DNA from 4 places in the Paenibacillus sp. J2R1T-4 genome. Region 1 is predicted to be linked to each of the others. Evidence: riboswitches for the same ligand, from Rfam matches in the RefSeq annotation. Region 1 holds a riboswitch; each other region holds the start of a gene.
What was found. A riboswitch is a leader RNA that binds a small molecule or an ion and turns the genes downstream of it on or off. The one in region 1 is predicted to bind cyclic di-AMP.
Positions count from the first base shown of each region.

Region 1 (4,607 bases):
ACAATACTCTTCTGTCCTTCAATACGCATCGGATTGATCGAATTACATACATACGCATCCAGGTGATCGCCTTCTGCTAGGAAAGAAGCGATACCCGCATCGTAGCCGCCCCCCTTAAGAGGAACAATTTGTCCGCCATAGGCTTGTGTCTGATAGAGCTTGCCTGCTGGAACGTTAGCATCAGGCAGTCGTATGATCGCTTCAGCGCCTGCAAGCGCAGCATACATGGCAAGAGAAGCAGAGGTGTTGCCGGTTGAGGTGCAGGTGAAGCGGCGAAACCCCAAAGCCCAACCTCTTGACACAGCGGCAGTCATGCCATTGTCTTTGAAAGACCCGCTGGGATTCTCACTCTGAGCCTTCAACCAAAGATGCCGCACACCGGTGTAATTTTGCACAGAGGCAGGCGAATACATTCCCGTGTTCCCCTCGTATTTGGTCACAATGGATGCAACCGGAAGCTCAGGGTCAATAAGCTCCTTGTATCGCCATACCCCGCTTGCATAAGGAGTCATTCGTGCGGATAAACGCTCGTGAAACACTCGTTTCAGCAACTCACTATCCACACCGCGCAAATCCTGCTTGATGTCATACCACCCGCCGCATTCACATTGAAAGGACTGCTCTAGTGATCCAGCTCGTTCTTTATTGCACTCCCAACAAATCCACTTCATCGATATCTCCTCCGCCTACAATGTATAGGTTCAGGATATCTTGCAGTTGATCATAAATCTAATATATTATTGAGCATAATGCATAAATAATAGTTATGAATAGGTGGAGTCCACATGAATTTGCACGCCCTCAGGCTGTTCGATACGGTGGCGAGGTTAGGCAGTGTGACAAAAGCATCTGAGCATCTGCGTATCAGTCAGCCTGCCGTTACAATGCAATTGCGTAATCTCGAACGGGAGACGGGACTGACCCTATTAATTTCGAAGGGGAGGGGAGTCATCTTAACCGATGCTGGCCGCATGCTGGCCGAGCATGCTGAGCGCCTCTTCGCGATGGAGCGAGAGATCGAGGATCGTGTAAGTTTATATCGGGAGGGGAAGCAAGGAAAGCTGCGTTTATCCGTTACCTCCCTGCCGGCACACCGTCTGCTCCCGCAATGGACAGCAGGCTATAAACTTGGGTCGCCGGATATAGAGATCAACATTCATTCGTGTAACCGGAGGGAAGCCGTCCAACGGTTGCTTACTTACCAGGCTGATCTCGCTATTATAGGGGGAGGAGGGATAATCCCTGATCAACTGGAACATGAGCTGCTGCTTCAAGATGCTATGTGTTTCGTAGTACCGAAGCATCATCCCTTAGCTAACCGTAAAGCAACCCTCGAGTCAATCTTGCAAGAACCCTTCATTGTAAGAGAAGAGGGAAGCTCTGCACGCGAGAAGTTAGAAGGACTATCCCGTGAAATAGGGCTGCCGCTTAAAATTGGCTTAACGGTCAACGGGCTGTATGAAATTATACGAGCTGTTGCAGCCGGTTACGGAGCGATGTTCGTGTCTGCATTAGAAGTGAAACAAGCGCTGGAGGAGGGCGAGGTATGTATCGTTCACGTTCAGGAGGTCCAACTCCACAATCCCATACACTTGTGCTGGCGGGCTAAGGAACGGTTAACACCAGCTGCGGAATCTTTTCGTGACTTGGTCAACGAGAGCATCAGAGCGCTACCGGGACAAGCTCCCCACGAATAGAATACAAGCCCGGCACGGCGGAAAGATCCGCATCATACCGGGCTTGTGAACATCTTAGAAAAAATTTATAAATCCCTGTTTCAATGTGCCACTTGTGCGTTTAATTGATCATAGAGGTCATCCCACAGCACTCTACGAGCGGATACATAACGCTTGGCATAGTACGATTCGCTCAATGTGTTCTTCACGACGCCCTTATTCGTGGCCGAATGAACGAACACATCGTCACCGAGGTAAATGCCGACATGTGAGATGCCTTTACCGTCTGTGTTGAAGAATACAAGATCGCCTGCACGTAAATCTTCTTTCGGAATCCAGTAGCCTTCTTTGTTCTGGGCTTTGGATTGATGGTCAAGTTCGATACCGAACTTATTGAATACGAACATGGTGAAGCCGGAGCAATCGAAGCCAGTTGTCGGGGAAATTCCTCCGTATCTGTATTTCGTGCCTGCGAGCTCGTCCACTGTTGATTCGAGGACCGTTTCTGCTGAAGCGCTTCCAAGCTGAAAGCAGAATAACATGGTAATACTTGCGAACAATAGTAAAAGCTTTTTCAAACAGGAAACTCCTTCCAGTGCCTACGAGGTTAGCTGAGGGTTCGGTTGAAGGTTCCCTATGATCACTTTGAAGCGAGATCAATTCACCCAGATTGGATCCCCCGTTTCCCAAGAATGGGAATTCGGCAAATATCGATTTGTTTTTTGCTAAGTTTTCTAATTCGCCTTTGTATGCCAAAATCCTCCTTCTTGTGCAAAAAAAATAACAAAATATGCGAAAAGCCCGAAATCCGCATTGGATTTCGGGCTTTAAGGTGCTTAGAACCGAACTATCGCATGTTGTGCTCGCTGAAATAGTGATATTGGGTCGAAACCGCCCACAGCTTGAACAACATTTTTAACAAATGGAATACTTGATGAAGAATGAGTGCTGAGAGGCCGGCCCACACGAGAGATGCAGACATCGTCAAGGAAGTGAGAACGCCCGATAACAATAACAGGAAGCTGGATAACAGCAGGATCATGGGAATATGTCGAAGGAACACACCAATCGATCCCGACATAGGCTTCTGTGCCGTACGGCCCAACATAAGATAGACGAAGCACAAATGAACCATATAGGCGTAGATCAGGAAAGCAAGTACCGAAGGAAGCACCGCGATGATGAGAGATTCGTAGGAGGTTTGTGTGGTGAATGCTTTCCTGACAATCGGATAGAGCCAGTAACCAGGAGCAATTGTCAGCACTACCTGCACGAAGTAATAGAGGGCGAATATACCTCCTAATTCCTTCACACCCTTGAAGAAGCGATAACCCGAGTTCAGACTAGTATTATGGATGGAATAAAAGATGCCAGCATTCAAAATAGGAGTCAATATCATTCTAATAAGGACAAGCCCAAGCAACGTCCACAAGTAGGAATGGCTGATATCGGTCTTCATAAGTTGAAACTCGCCTTCAGCCAAGAACAGCTGGACGGCTGACGTGGACAGGTGCCCGCTTGGGTATCGGTGCAGCAAAGGAATGACGATGGATTTGACGAAATGGAGCAGCAGCAGTCCCCATGTGAATTGGTACACCCATAATACGAGCAGCACGAAATATTGCGAAGTCATAGTCTGAAAGCCGTGTTTGAGATATTTCATCATCGTTTTATCCTCCCAAAACATTTACGGACCTACCAAGCAATCCCGTCGACAACACTCTCAATTAATTTAACCAAGCCTATATTCCACCGCACTTTCCACTTCGGATCAATCTGGGTTTGATAAAAGTTGTTGATGCGCTTATTTTCCAGGATCAATGTATGATGCGGATCAATAGCGGCCCATTCTAACGGTGACTGACTGGTCATCGTGAACGTAGTGAGCAGTTCCGTACCCTCCCATGTTTTCTCCACGGTAGATCCGTCTTGGAAATGGAAATGGATAGGGACATCTTTATAGGAGCCGCCGAGCTTCTTTACAACGACAGCGGTCTCGTATAGGAGTGTTCCGTCTTTCTTTTTTTTCGAAGTTTGAACCTGATCAATTGAATAGTCCGTCATCATCCCGTCATACACGAATTGGTCGAAAAACCCGCTCCAGCTAGTCTTTGTTACGTCTTCCAAAGTTTTCTGAAAATCTTGTGTAGAGGGATGTCGGAACTTCCAACGTTCGAAATAAGTGCGCAGGACCCTCAGCATTTGCTTTTGTCCGATTTGATCCTCGATGCTTTTCAAGACAAGCTTGGCTCTCGTGTACACATTATCGGCATAATGGCTGTGATTATCGTAACGCCAGGCATCTAGCTTGAGAGGGGCAGGGGTAGTCATATAGCTGGACTCCAGGGCCAGATTCGGCTTCTCTCCGAACTCGGTTTCCATGAGCAGATCTTCGGCGTAGGAAGTAAAGCCCTCATCCAGCCATGCTTCTTCGAATTCGTTGGTCGCAACCATGCCGTACCAATACTGATGGCCGATTTCATGGACAACGACTCGCTCAAGACCGAAGCCTGATGGCTGTTCATCGGCTGCCCAACCCGTAATCAGCGTAGGATATTCCATCCCACCCGCACCATTAGCTCCTGCAGGAGGCACAACAATGGACAGGGTCGAGTAGGGGTAAGTACCGAACCACTCGCTATATTTGGCCAACGCGCGTTTGGCTGCATACATATACCGATCCTTCAAATCCTTATGGGCCGGATCTAGATACAGCTTGATCTTCATACCTGGAATATTCGGCGTAGAGAACGGCTCTTCCACATAAATGAAGTTCGGCGAAGCTGACCAGGCGAAATCATGCACATCATCCGCGTAGAAGGAATAGGTTTTCTTAATCCCGTCATCGACAGCTGGCTTCGTAGGAAATCCTGTAGCCGCGACCGTATAAGCGGAAGGGACTTGAATGCGCACATTATACAGGCCGAAATC
Region 1 is NZ_JCAUBA010000011.1:24,132-28,738, reverse strand. Features, by position in the region: gene thrC (threonine synthase) at 1-671, opposite strand, end outside; gene AC58QD_RS18565 (LysR family transcriptional regulator) at 786-1,697, shown strand; gene AC58QD_RS18560 (C40 family peptidase) at 1,778-2,254, opposite strand; cyclic di-AMP (ydaO/yuaA leader) riboswitch at 2,258-2,392, opposite strand; gene AC58QD_RS18555 (hypothetical protein) at 2,524-3,342, opposite strand; gene AC58QD_RS18550 (M1 family metallopeptidase) at 3,372-4,607, opposite strand, start outside.

Region 2 (4,607 bases), on a different contig from region 1:
GGAGACGTGTTGCGAACTGGGCCTGCTTCCGGTTCCGATGAGCGAGACTATCTACGAGAACGGCTTCGGGGTTGCGCACAAGCAGCTCGTCCAGGTTGAGATCCTTCCGTTCGATGTCTCCGTCCATCCAACGTATGCTAGGAACTCTCTCCAGATCAGCCAGTTGTTCAACTGTTTCCGGCCGCCGTGAAGTAGACACCGCACAGATCACGACATCAATGCCCTCCCGCTTCAATTGCTGACCTTCGCGCAGCATATGATAAGTTTTGCCAGAACCGCTGACTGCGCCGATAATAATTTTCAATTTTCCCTGATGCAGCTTGGAGATGGAATGTAGAATTTCTTCTGGCGTTTTCCGCTTGAATGGGTCCATCGCGAGATTGTTCACTTCCTATAAATAGGCTATATCTACATTGTGTCCCATCAGAATGAATAATAGGACTGGGATTGCTCGATCAAATAATGGCGTGATAAGGGAGAACGATCCGTCTCTTGAATGGCGCTGTATTCCGGATTCTGGATCTGCCAAGCAAGATGGAACAAAGCAGATTGAGCCAACTGACACCGTTCTGCGCCCCAGCTCATTTCCTTGTCTCTAATATGAAGAAGGCATTCTGACAAGCATAACCCCTTCAGATCGACGAATACCCCGCCCCATCGAACGAGATTAATCGGGCTGCTGCCCTCAGGCAGAACACATTCTCCCCAACCATTAACACCGCCGCTAGTTATTTTTAACATACAGCTTTTATATTCAAATAGAAAGAGTTCCATGGTGCTAATTCTGCGGATGGAAGGGGTTTGATGAATAAAATGGATGTTAGCGATAGGATCCAGATAGGGATCAACAGATTCTGCAAGCATTCCTTAGTCACACTCCTAGTCCGATTTAAGGTCATATGAATTCATATAAACATAATCAACAAACATGAAGCAGGGTCAAGAAATTGTAAATTAATGTGAATCTTACGCTCAGGGATAAGCAAAGTAAAACCTCAATGAAGGTGATACAGAGTCAATTTCGGGATAATTTGCGGAATGAAAGCGAAATCAATTCGGAATGGCTTTGAATATAAGGCGGTTCCTTGCGATTGCTAGTTATTTCATAAAAGGAATAATATCAGGAGAAATAGAGACTTATATAGAGAATTACGGAGATAAATGGGTGTATGGTCCCTATAAAAGTCTGGAATGGTTTATTTTCAAAATCAGCTATTCTTTACACTGGAACGGCTCAGGCGTATGATACGTCTCATGATTCATAGCGAAAGTTTTATTGTGAATCGCTGAAATTCCTGCACGTCAGGAATACGGGGGAACCAATATAAGCGATGTCTGGACGGTGTGAGAGCCGTTATAGGCATGGCATGGGGTGAATCTCGAGGGACAAGGAACCATGAATCCTGTAACTCGAGTAGGGCGACTCTCACCGTCCGAATCCGACAGCTAACCTCGTAAGCAGATGTAGAGAGGATGATGAAGCTTGTGATCGGCTAATGCGACCACGGGGCTTACGCCTCTGTGGTTTTTTGGTGTGAAGTTAATTGAAGTAAATGAAGTGAAATGAATGAATCGCTGAGTCCTTGAATGGAAAAGGAACGGGGGAACCAACAGGTAGCCTGAGCTCGTATCGCAGCAAGATCGTGCAGAGTGAACGTGCTCCCAGGGGTGAATCTCAAGCATGAAAGCAGCCTTTAGTGATAGGTTCGCTTCCTAGATGAGTAGGGCAACTCTCAAGCCCGAATCCGACAGCTAACCTCGTAAGCGTATTGAGAGAGGAAACGATTGTCGTGGCAAGGCACGGTCTGTTTGGCTGTGCATGAATGAAGCCGCGAGAAGAGTTCACCTCTTCCGCAGGCTTCTTTTTTGTTGCCTTAAAAGTGTACAGGAGGAAACTAAGAATGGGATCACAGACGGAAAGAATACTCATTTCTGCACCGAACAAAGCGGGAGAAGTATTTGTACGTGAAGTAATGCGAATGAAGCTTCCATTTGCTCTATTGGTCAACAATAAAGCCGAAAGGGATAAATATAAGGAAATTGGGGCAAAAGATTGGATATTGCTGGACACAATTGACCAATCGACCTGGAGTCTTCCTGATTTTCCTGTCGGGAAAGTGTTCCTCTTCGAAACAAGCCAAACCTTGTGCTGTCGGTATATCCAGATATGTCGGACATGGACTGCGAAGCCAATCTATGTGATTACACTGGAGAGTCGTCCTCGGCTTATATACAAAGGGCTAGGAGCAACTTATGTCATTCATACGCATAGTAATGAGGTTTCATTTCTGACAGAAACGCTGTAGGGCATGAAGGAAATGAAGGAGTCGCTGAGTAATAGCGTCCCTTGGGAGGAGTTTTGTTAGCGATGGGGATTATACAAATGGGTATTGTCATTGTGTTGCTTGTTCTGCTTGTTAAGCCGCTCGGATCTTATCTGTTCCATGTGTTCTCGAATGAGACGAACCGAACGGACCGCTGGTTCAACTGGTTGGAGAGACCGATCTATTCAATCATTGGACTCAGAGAACGTAAGGGCATGACATGGAAGACATACGCAATTAGTTTCATAGGCATGAACATTGTTTTGATGGTGGTTAGTTATCTTATTCTCAGGCTGCAAGGGAACCTGCCTCTCAATCCGAATGGAATTGCCGGTATGGGAAACTCGCTTACGTTCAATACGGTGATCAGCTTTATGACCAACACGAATCTTCAGCATTATAGCGGGGAAACGGGCTTGTCTTATTTCTCGCAGATCGCGGTCATAACGATGATGATGTTTACTTCTGCTGCTACAGGCTTGTGTGTTGCGATCGCTTTTATTAGAGGAATCACCAACAAGGGACATACAATAGGGAATTTCTTCGAGGATTTCGTGAAGGCTCATACAAGGGTGTTTCTTCCGCTGGCTTTTGTCGTGACAATTGCTTTAGTTGCCCTGCAAGTCCCGCAAACGTTGAAACCTACCTTGTCAGCAACGACTCTGGAAGGCGCGGTGCAACAAATTGCTATAGGGCCGGTAGCGTCACTCGAATCGATCAAACATTTGGGTACGAACGGGGGAGGTTTCTTCGGAGCGAACTCCGCTCATCCCTATGAGAATCCGAATCCGATTACGAATGTCATTGAGATTTTATCCATGTGGTGTTTGGCTGCTGCGCTTCCTTATACATTCGGAATGTTCGCTAAGAACCGCAAGCAGGGCTGGGTTATTTTCTCGGCGATGATGATTCTGTTCATTGGGTTCTTATCACTTAACTATGCCGCAGAATCGAGCGGGAATCCAGTTATGAACCGGCTAGGTATAGACGCATCGCAAGGCAGTATGGAAGGCAAAGAAGTCCGCTTCGGCATCGCCCAGTCCGCACTATTTACAACGGTAACTACTGCAGCGACTACAGGAACAGTCAATAATATGCATGATACCTTGACTCCGCTTGGCAGTATCACTCCTTTTGCATTAATGATGCTTAACTGTGTATTTGGGGGTAAAGGCGTCGGCCTAGTCAATATGCTCATGTATGCGATTCTAGCCGTATTCCTGGCTGGATTGATGGTTGGTCGGACACCCGAATTTCTCGGTAGGAAGATCGAAGCACGCGAGATGAAGCTGATTGCAGCAGCTATTCTGGTCCATCCTTTGATCATATTAGCGCCGACTGCATTGGCTCTTGTTAGTGAACTAGGTACGGTTGCAATTACGAATCCTTCTTTTCACGGGATCTCGCAGGTGTTGTACGAATTTACATCGTCTGCGGCCAATAATGGATCCGGGTTCGAAGGACTAGCAGATAATACGCCTTTCTGGAATATATCAACGGGTATCGTAATGCTGCTTGGCCGGTATGCTTCGATGGTGCTCATGCTGGCTGTGTGCGGCTCTATGCTTCGGAAACAGTGGGTTCCTGAGACGATAGGCACTTTTAGGACCGATAATCGCTTATTCGTAGGCATTCTGGTGGGAACGGTTCTAATCATAGGCGCGTTGACGTTCTTGCCTGTTATTGTATTGGGGCCGATTGCTGAGCATTTGACGATTCGTTAAGCGTGGAGAAAGGTGGAGAACATTGTGGATACGAATAAAAAGAAATTGCTGTCAGGCGATATCGTCCGAAATGCAATTAAGGACAGCTTCATCAAGCTGAATCCTGTTGCCATGTTCAAAAATCCAGTTATGTTCGTGGTGGAAGCCGGTACGTTTATTGTTCTAGTTATGACTATATTCCCGGGTTACTTCGGAACAGAGCACAGGCTGGGCTTTAATATCTTTGTGTTTCTGATCTTGCTTTTCACTCTTTTGTTCGCGAACTTCGCTGAGGCGCTGGCTGAGGGCAGAGGAAAGGCCCAGGCGGATTCTTTGAAAAAAAGCAAACGTGAGATCACTGCCAATAAAGTTGTAAGCTCTGGAGTGAAACAGGTTCCTTCTACGGAGCTTCGTAAAGGCGATCTGGTAGTTGTCTCTCAAGGAGAAATGATCCCAGGCGATGGAGATGTCGTGGAAGGCTTGGCATCGGTGGATGAATCAGCCATTACAGGCGAGTCTGCCCCGGTGATAAAAGAAGCAGGAGGAGACTTCTCCTCCGTTACGGGCGGTACGCGTGTTG
Region 2 is NZ_JCAUBA010000017.1:29,237-33,843, forward strand. Features, by position in the region: gene AC58QD_RS23830 (histidine kinase) at 1-373, opposite strand, end outside; gene AC58QD_RS23835 (hypothetical protein) at 424-864, opposite strand; cyclic di-AMP (ydaO/yuaA leader) riboswitch at 1,275-1,477, shown strand; cyclic di-AMP (ydaO/yuaA leader) riboswitch at 1,564-1,783, shown strand; gene AC58QD_RS23840 (hypothetical protein) at 1,902-2,306, shown strand; gene kdpA (potassium-transporting ATPase subunit KdpA) at 2,369-4,048, shown strand; gene kdpB (potassium-transporting ATPase subunit KdpB) at 4,070-4,607, shown strand, end outside.
Region 2: it holds a riboswitch for cyclic di-AMP, as region 1 does, so the genes downstream of both, AC58QD_RS23840 (hypothetical protein) here and AC58QD_RS18560 (C40 family peptidase) in region 1, are expected to answer to the same signal.

Region 3 (4,607 bases), on a different contig from region 1:
GCTATACATTAGTCGACAAACAGGTGCTCCAATACATATCGCCGATTGCTCTTATCCAGTTATCCAACATTGGTTTTTTAGCGGTGTTAACTGGGCCCGCTTTTCGTTCTCTTCCAGATGTGAAGAAGGAGTGGGGTCGCAATAAACGTATTCTTTTGTTAGGTACGATTCTGTCACCGGGTTCCTATTTGATCTTTTTGTATGCCATGAAGTTGGCGCCGCTCTCGCATATCGCTCCAATCCGGGAGATTGGCACGGTATTCGGTACTTTGTTCGGGGTGTGGCTGCTTAAGGAATCACAAGGGCTGCAAAGGATTGCTTGGTCTGCTGTCATCGTGGCAGGCGTATTTATTATAGGGGCTTGGGGGTAATAAACCTGATTTATCAGAATGAACGGATATTGTAATTTTACTTTAGCCTTATAATGAGGTAAGTTGGTAATAGTATAAAAGAATAGGGAGACTGATTACGATGCCTAATTCCATCCATGTGCAACAAAGCCAGCAACTCCGGGCGAAGCCAGATCCTAGTAAACTCGGATTCGGGCAAATTTACACCGATCATATGTTCATCCTGGATTACACGGAAGGCCAAGGCTGGCATGATGCCAGAATCGTGCCTTATGGTCCTATAGAGTTGGATCCTGCCGCTATGGTGTTCCACTACGGACAAGCCGTCTTCGAAGGTCTCAAAGCATTCCGGACACACGACAACCAGATTTTATTATTCCGTCCTGATCAGAATATGGAGAGGCTGAATCGGTCCAATGAACGGTTAAGTATCCCGCCGATTGATGGTGATTTCATTATTCACGCCATTAAAGAATTGGTTCATTTGGAGAAGGATTGGGTGCCAACTCTGCCTGGGACTTCCTTGTACATCCGTCCGTTTATTTTTGCCTCAGAACCTTGTCTAGGTGTACGCGCTTCATACCGTTATATGCTGATGGTGATTCTGTCTCCTGTAGGGGCGTATTACTCAGAGGGCATTAAACCAGTCAAGATCAATGTAGAGAGCAATTATGTTCGCGCCGTTCGCGGTGGAACAGGGAATGCCAAGACAGCGGGTAATTACGCTTCGAGTATCAAAGCGCAAGAAGAGGCCAAAGAGGGCGGTTACGCTCAAGTTTTGTGGCTGGATGGCGTGGAGAAGAAGTATATTGAAGAAGTCGGCAGTATGAACGTATTTTTCAAAATCAACGGCGTGGTGGTTACACCTGAGTTGAATGGCAGCATTCTGCAGGGTGTCACGCGTGCGTCCGTTATTGAACTGCTGCAGACCTGGAATATTCCAGTCGTAGAGCGGAAGCTATCCATCCAAGAGCTGTACGAAGCTTCTCAGAATGGAACATTGGAAGAAGCGTTCGGTACAGGCACGGCTGCGGTCATCTCACCTGTCGGCGAGCTGAACTGGGAAGATAAGAAGATCATCATCAACAAAGGTGAGATCGGGCCTGTTGCACAGCGTGTATACGATACGATTACCGGCATTCAGAACGGTTCCGTCGAGGATTCATTCGGTTGGACCGTGCAGGTTGAAACGGTAAAAGCATAGTGATTGTAGTGGAAACATCCCGATCCTTCATAAAAGGATTCGGGATGTTTCTTTATGTGTGCGCAGCGGCGCCCGGCCTCGCTCTAAAGCGGAAAATCCGCTTTGCAACCCGCAGCAGCGGCGCCTGGCTTGCTCTAAAGCGGAAAATCCGCTTTGCAGCCCGCAGCAGCGGCACCCGGCCTTGCTCTAAAGCGGAAAATCCGCTTTGCAACCCGCAGCAGCGGCGCCCGGCCTCGCTCTAAAGCGGGAAATCCGCTTTGCAGCCCGCAGCAGCGGCGCCCGGCCTTGCTCTAAAGCGGAAAATCCGCTTTGCAGCCCGCAGCAGCGGCACCCGGCCTTGCTCTAAAGCGGAAAATCCGCTTTAGAGCTCGCTGCACGCCGCTCAAAATGATATCGGCCCCCGATTGCCATTCCAGAACGATCCGTGATAAGCTTTTTTTAGCAAAGAATACATACATAAAGGAGATATCCGTATGAGTGAATTCAAGTATGTGTGCCGTAAGCTGCCCTTGCAAGGCAAACTGGCTTTACCGCTGACTCCTACTATGTGGGAAACCGCGACAGAAGTGGAGCTGCGTGAAGTGGTTACAGGGGACAAGCCCAAGTTGGCTACTGCTGTCCGGGCCGCGTGGAACAATTGGGGCGTCTATTATCGTTTTGTGTGTGAGGATGACAGTATTGTGAGCACTATGACACAGCGGGATGATCCTATTTATGATGAAGATGTAGTCGAGGTATTCATGTCAGTAGACGGGGATCTGTCCAGATACTTTGAATTTGAATTCAGTCCGGCCAGTGTGATGTTCGACGCAACCATTGTGAATGACCTGAATGATCCAACAGGGAATACTCTGAATGTCGACACCTCATGGGACAGCTCTGAGCTGACTTTGTGGGTGAATGTGGATTTGGCTAATCGGCGTGTAGAGTATGAAATTGCTATTCCAGCAGCTGATCTGTTGAATGGGAGGTCCATTGAAGCTGGAGATGAGTGGAGAACCAATTTGTATCGCATAGACCGCAATTCGAGCAACGATCCTGAGCTGGACGAATACAGCGCTTGGTCGCCAACGAGACGTTTACGGTTCCATATTCCGCAACGATTTGGAACATTTACGTTTGAATAGCCCGAAATTACGGTTTTGGTCACCATTTTCTAATTATTGGCGGTTGAATCCAAATGTATCCTATGATAGCCTAACAAATATGTAAAAACAAAAGAATGCCGAATCGGGTCGTGCCGAACGACTTGTACGGGGGACTATGAAAGAAGCACGAATGCTGGATTGAAGTCTGGTGCGATGTTTCTTTCCATGCGCTAACTGAATCATCTGATTTATGGATGGTTGGGGGATCGCAAGTGGGGTGAATGCTTGGTAAGCCCGCAAGGGGGAACCGGCTAGGGAAACTCTCTTCCCGAATCCGACAACTAACCTCGGAGGCAACAGGAGGGAAAAGATTTGAAGCGTTTTGTCAAAACGGTTTTTTGGTCATGTGCGATTGGAGGTATTGCAGCCGCGCTTTCTTTGACTGCACCGTCCGAAGCCAAAGCATATCCGGCGGAATACGGAGTTAAGGTTCAGGTGAATGATTCTATTGTCGCATTTCCAGAAGCACAGCCATTTATCGACACATCCGGCACTTTGCTTGTTCCAATTCGCAATATAGCGGAGAAGATGGGCTACAAAGTGGATTGGGCCATGAGTAATTCAAGCATTAGTCTGAAGCTCAGTGACGGTAACAAGGTGATTTCGATCAAGACAGGTTCAACAGAAGCAAATGTCAACGGAAAATCCATTAAGACGGATGTTCCTCCAGTGTTAGCCAATGGGATGACCTATGTTCCTCTCCGGTTTATCTCAGAAAGCTTCGGTTATATGTTACAGTGGGACGACGCTAATGGTGTAGCAATCATCTGTCAGGACGGACAATATCATGCACCAGCCTGGTATGTGCCGGCCAAGAAGACACTGGCCGATATGGTATCCGACACGTCGAAGTATTACATAGGGATTCGATACATGTGGGGCGGTACTACTACCAATGGCTTCGACTGCTCTGGATTTGTGAACTATGTATTCGATCAGTACGGAATAGATCTACCGCGTACATCGAAAAGCATGTATGACACTGCTGGCACACGAACCGTAGGTTTGGCACCTGGCGATCTTGTATTCTTCAACATAGGCAAAGGAACGACACATGTCGGCATTTATCTAGGGAATGATCAATTTATTTCTGCCACCTCTTCAAGTGGGATAAAGATTGATTCGATTTCTAGCAACTACTGGGGTTCCAAGTTTATTGGTGCTAACAGAGTCGTATAATCTAGCTTTAATTTAATAGGATTAGTAAACAAGCGGTGCGGACCTTCCTCAGGTTCGTGCCGTTTGTTTATCTTTAACCAATCTTTGTTGAAGTGAATCACTAGATGAGCCTAATTCCTGAAAGTATACAATTTGTTACACAGCTCAGCCAAGCCGCTAAGCTTGACACGATGCCTAATGATAAGCCATGTTACTATCGTCTATTTGGGTCATTTCATCAATCAGGCACTAAATAGCCAACCCGTCTATCCCTTATTTCCGCATTGCGAACCGATTTCCCTCAGAATCCATGCAAATAACCAGTAGTAAAACTTGTTATCCAAGAACAAACTGGTTTTTCCGCCCCAATAACCTATACCAGCACTGGCTAACTGATCTCCTCAGGACCTAATGGTACACTTTTTTACAATAACGCTGCCAGGATGCACGGTTTGGATGAATTTACTTGTGTTCTTGCAATTAAATACGCTGTAGTTTGCGAAGGCGAATGTCGGATTAAATGCCTGATTTTGGGATATGCTAACTTTGAACTATAGGAATGCATGATATCCTTAATAGAAAGAAGGGCTTGTCCATGAGTCATGTTCCAATGGTATTCATGTTTCCAGACAGCAAGGCGGCATCATTAGCCTATGATACCCTGACCGAGCTTGGTTACCATGCGCATCGCAACGAGCAGAAGGGTCAATCGGTCGTGCAGGTGTTCGTTGATCACAGCGAGCTCAC
Region 3 is NZ_JCAUBA010000028.1:52,411-57,017, forward strand. Features, by position in the region: gene AC58QD_RS29890 (DMT family transporter) at 1-371, shown strand, start outside; gene AC58QD_RS29895 (branched-chain amino acid aminotransferase) at 472-1,554, shown strand; gene AC58QD_RS29900 (carbohydrate-binding family 9-like protein) at 2,028-2,681, shown strand; cyclic di-AMP (ydaO/yuaA leader) riboswitch at 2,865-3,014, shown strand; gene AC58QD_RS29905 (C40 family peptidase) at 3,015-3,881, shown strand; gene AC58QD_RS29910 (hypothetical protein) at 4,456-4,607, shown strand, end outside.
Region 3: it holds a riboswitch for cyclic di-AMP, as region 1 does, so the genes downstream of both, AC58QD_RS29905 (C40 family peptidase) here and AC58QD_RS18560 (C40 family peptidase) in region 1, are expected to answer to the same signal.

Region 4 (4,607 bases), on a different contig from region 1:
CCGCGAATTTATCATCCATGGATTCCAACATGCAGCGAACTCCTCTGCCTAGTGTTGTTATGCCTCAGCCATCTGTTCCGCTTGCTATTCCTTCGCCAGCCCCAGCACCAGTGCCGACCCCTGCTTCGCCTGCATCTGTGAAGAAGAAACCTTCAATTCCCGTCCAACGGCAGCAGGAGATGTCACAGAAAAAACTGACCCTTGCTGAATTAAGAAGTAAATATTCCGACATTTTCAAATTCCAGGGGCAATCGCAAGGACGTAAAATCGCGCTAACTTTTGATGATGGTCCTGATGATCTATATACGCCTCAAGTCCTGAATGTATTGAAAGCCGCAAATGTGAAAGCAACCTTCTTCCTAGTTGGTAAACGAGCGGAGGCACATCCGGCAATTGTGGGCCGTATTGCTAAGGAAGGACATGTCATTGGAAATCACTCTTATAATCATCCGCTCTTTACCAAGTTGTCCTTATTGGCTTTTCAGCAACAGATTAATCAAACGACCCGGATTCTGAGCGGGCAAATTGGATACAGCCCTAAGCTGATTCGACCGCCATATGGAGCAATATCAGAGGAACAGCTGAAATGGACCGGCGACCATCGATATATGATCGTGAACTGGAATGTAGATTCCTTAGACTGGAAAGGGTTATCCGCGGAGCAAGTTTCTCATAATATATTAAGCACGGTCAAATCCGGGGCAATTGTTCTGCAGCATTCAGCAGGCGGAGACAATCAGGATTTATCTGGAACGGTAGGAGCGTTATCAACGATTATCCAGAAATTAAAAGCAGACGGCTACGAATTCGTAACCGTCCCTCAATTATTGAATATACCTAAGCAGTTATAAAGAACAAGGGTCAGTTCAAAACGTAGATCTCTACATTTTGAATGCCAAAACCTTTGACATAATCTCTAGACCCAGGAATGAAGATATCAATTCGATTACCCTTAATGGCTCCACCAATATCTGTCGCTTTTGCCATAAGTGTCTGCGGTAGACCGTCAAAACTATGTCCTCTGACCAGAACCGTTGTGCCAAGCGGGATGACGGATGGGTCAACTGCTATCGTACCAAGCTTAAGCGCATTGCCAAAATAATCTACTGCGCCATAATTGCCGTTCTCTTCCGTTGCGCTGGAATAGGCGGATGCCTTGGCTTGAATAACCTTTTTATAGGAAACGGGTTTCCCGTTGCTATCCTGAACGGTCTTGTTTTGCGTATCCGCTGTAGGTGCTGATTGAGGCGCTGCCGCCTGTTTCGAGGCTGTAGCAGGCTTAGTTACAGCTTTGGCTTTGTTCACAATTGCAGCTTTTGGAGTGGCTGCGGGAGCAGGTGTAGGCTGAGGCGCTGGGACTGCAGCGGGTTCTGCTGATTGTGCTGGCGGAACATCAGCGGTTACGAATAGTGCTTGCTCCAAAAGCTCTAATCTCAGATTAGGACGCTGCAAATCCCAACCTGCTTGAGAATCGAACGTGATCGGTACAGCAGGGGCAATTGGCTCCCAATTGTTAATCTGTTCCGTTTCTTTAACGGTTGGAGCAATAGAGATGAGTTCTTCCGGAAGCAGCTTGATTACATTTTCCGCAAAGACGGTTGTCCCGCCAATACAGAAGGCTCCTAACGCTACAGTAGCTAACGTTCGGGTGACAAATTTGGATTTCAAGGTACATCGCTCCTTTTGTAAATAGGCCTACGAGGTTAGTTGTCGGGTTTGGGCTGAGGATACAACCCTTCGTTGCTTGAAGTAACGATTCACCCCATCGGACTTGATGAACAGAAGTCCGCAATAAATCATCCCCCGCACTGTCGCAATCAAGCTGATTGGATGGACAGTTTCGGCCGTGCATAAACAAAAGAGTAACATACCTATCCGATCGGATAAATGCCCAAAATATGGGTACCTCTATTGAAAACGTTTCCTACCTACTAATAATTTCCTTCGCAGAAGGCTCCGTAAGCTTATATCCAACGTTGCGAACAGTCATGATATATTCAGGATTTCGAGCATTTTTTTCCATTTTATCGCGCAAATGACTAATGTGAACATCTACGATTCGGGTGTCCCCGAGAAAGTGATAATCCCATACCCCGTGCAACAATTGCTGACGACTGAGCACTTTTCCTCGATGTTTGCAGAGAAAGACGAGCAGCTCGAATTCCTTTGGCGTTAACTCGACAGGATTACCGTGCATATTCACTTCACGTTGATCAGGAACAATTTCGATTGGACCGATTTGCAGTTTATCTTCCGTAAGAGAAGGCAAGGTACTCAATCTGCGAAGAATGGCTTGAATGCGGGAAATAAGCTCCTGCGGGCTGAATGGTTTGGTCATATAGTCGTCTGCGCCATTATCCAAGCCTTGTATTTTGTCAGACAAATCCTGCATAGCGGTTAACATAATGATCGGTACCCGGTTATCCTGGCTGCGCAGCTTACGGCATACTTGAATACCATCCAGCTTGGGGAGCATCAGATCCAATACGATCAGGTCCGGACGGAATTTAGAAAGCACTTCAAAGACGGCCTCACCATCATACACACATTGCACATCATAGCCAACAAGCTTCAAATTGTATTCTATCAAAGTGGAGATTGAGGGTTCATCATCAACAACTAGTATCCGTTTTTTTGTCATCATCTAGGTCTCCTTTTCGATCATAGTCGGTTAACAATACATTCATTATGGCGCAAGTATATAAGGAGAATTTGCATCCTTTGTAAAGTGGATGTTAAAATGTTCGATGAGGTGAAGGATTTGGCTTTTCATATTGTGCTTGTGGAGCCGGAAATTCCGGCGAATACCGGGAACATCGCTAGAACTTGCGCGGCGACTGGGACTCATCTGCATTTGGTGAGACCGTTAGGATTTGATACCGATGACCGGACTTTAAAACGTGCAGGGCTAGATTACTGGCATGCTGTAAACGTAGCTTATTACGATTCATTCCAGGAACTGCAGGCGCAGTACAGCACTAGCAGATATTTCTATGCCACTACTAAGGCAGCTCGACTGTATACACAATTTGAATACAAAGACGGAGATATGTTTGTGTTTGGCAAGGAAACGAAGGGCCTTCCTCCCGAGTTGGTGCAAGCCAATCGAGATACGTGTATTCGGATGCCTATGACGGATGCCGTGCGCTCTCTGAATCTATCCAATTCGGCGGCCATTGTGTTATTCGAAGGTTTAAGGCAAAATCAATTCCTTGGACTAAGCTAAAAGGCATCGAACTTGCAAATATTGCGACCCCATGGCATGAAATAAGCAGGATTTTCCGAACAAATAGCGAATATAGTAGGACGAACATGATCTGCGTTTTTTCGTTACATTTGTCGGAGGGGGAACTTTGATGAGGCCAGCTGGCGTCGTCCGTAAGGTTGATCAACTGGGCAGAATTGTATTGCCTAAGTCGCTCAGAAAGCGTTACAGAATGAATGAAGGAGATCCTGTAGAAATTTTGGTAGCCGGTGATCAAATATTGCTTGAGCGTTTTCGGCCAAAATGTGTTTTTTGCGGGGAAATGAATGAAGTAACGGAATATAAAGAAAAGCATATCTGCCAAGGATGCTTAGGGGAAATGACGCAAATACGGGCATAATCTCCAAGGATTTCCCGGTGGCGTGCATCGTTAGCATCCAGAGCAGTCTTAATACAGAAATGATTGTGCGCAAGAGACGTCTAGTCAGTCATACATGACTGTAGGGATAGTCTCTTTTTTCCTACTATAAGAGACTGAGGAGATGAATCATCATGTTATTCTGCACAGCTCAAGAAATCATTACACCCGATCATCCTGTATTCATGCACGGTTACGGGGCGCGGACCCATAAGTCTGAGGGTGTCCACGATCCCATTATGATGAAGGCTGTGCTCTTACAGGCGGACAAATCCTTGCTGATGATCACGATTGACATGTTAGGCTCAGACCGCAGCTTCATCGTGGGGATCAAGAATGCGTTGAAGGATGCATTCGGTCTAGAGCATGCGGATGTGATGATTAACTTCTCGCACACCCATCATTCCGTCTTTCTCACGGGTCGTGATGTTTCGTTGCGACGAGGCGGCTACAGTATGGGACAAGAAAAGTGGCCATTATCCGAGGAAGAACTCGTTTATACAGAGGATGAACTATACTACGATTACATAGAAGAAACGTTGCTGCGGATGGTCCGGCATTGTTATGCTAACCTGACTAAAGGGGAGCTGCTGATAGGCCGGGCAGATTCTGATTTTGGGATTAGCCGAAGATTGCCTGATGGACAAGGCGGTGTACAGTGGAAGCCTTACTACGGAGGCAAGATCGATAAGGATTTATTCGTGCTGAAGCTGGTGGATGCCGATCAGATCGTAAAAGGAATTTTATATAATTACGGGTGTCATACAACGGCGATGGGCTCTGCCAACTACTTGTTCTCAGGAGACTTTGCTGGGAAGACGTCTAACTGGTTAGAGGAAGCTTATCCCGGCGCAACAGCTATCTTCTTGCAAGGCTGCGCCGGCGAGATCAAGCCCATGAAAAGTGCGGACGGAGACAAGTTCAAGTCCTGTACTTACGAAGAGATGGAAGAAGCGGGAGTTGATCTGGCCAAGGAAGTCGCAC
Region 4 is NZ_JCAUBA010000015.1:97,094-101,700, reverse strand. Features, by position in the region: gene AC58QD_RS22750 (polysaccharide deacetylase family protein) at 1-851, shown strand, start outside; gene AC58QD_RS22745 (3D domain-containing protein) at 862-1,668, opposite strand; cyclic di-AMP (ydaO/yuaA leader) riboswitch at 1,676-1,856, opposite strand; gene AC58QD_RS22740 (response regulator) at 1,925-2,641, opposite strand; gene trmL (tRNA (uridine(34)/cytosine(34)/5-carboxymethylaminomethyluridine(34)-2'-O)-methyltransferase TrmL) at 2,762-3,226, shown strand; gene AC58QD_RS22730 (AbrB/MazE/SpoVT family DNA-binding domain-containing protein) at 3,357-3,605, shown strand; gene AC58QD_RS22725 (neutral/alkaline non-lysosomal ceramidase N-terminal domain-containing protein) at 3,758-4,607, shown strand, end outside.
Region 4: it holds a riboswitch for cyclic di-AMP, as region 1 does, so the genes downstream of both, AC58QD_RS22745 (3D domain-containing protein) here and AC58QD_RS18560 (C40 family peptidase) in region 1, are expected to answer to the same signal.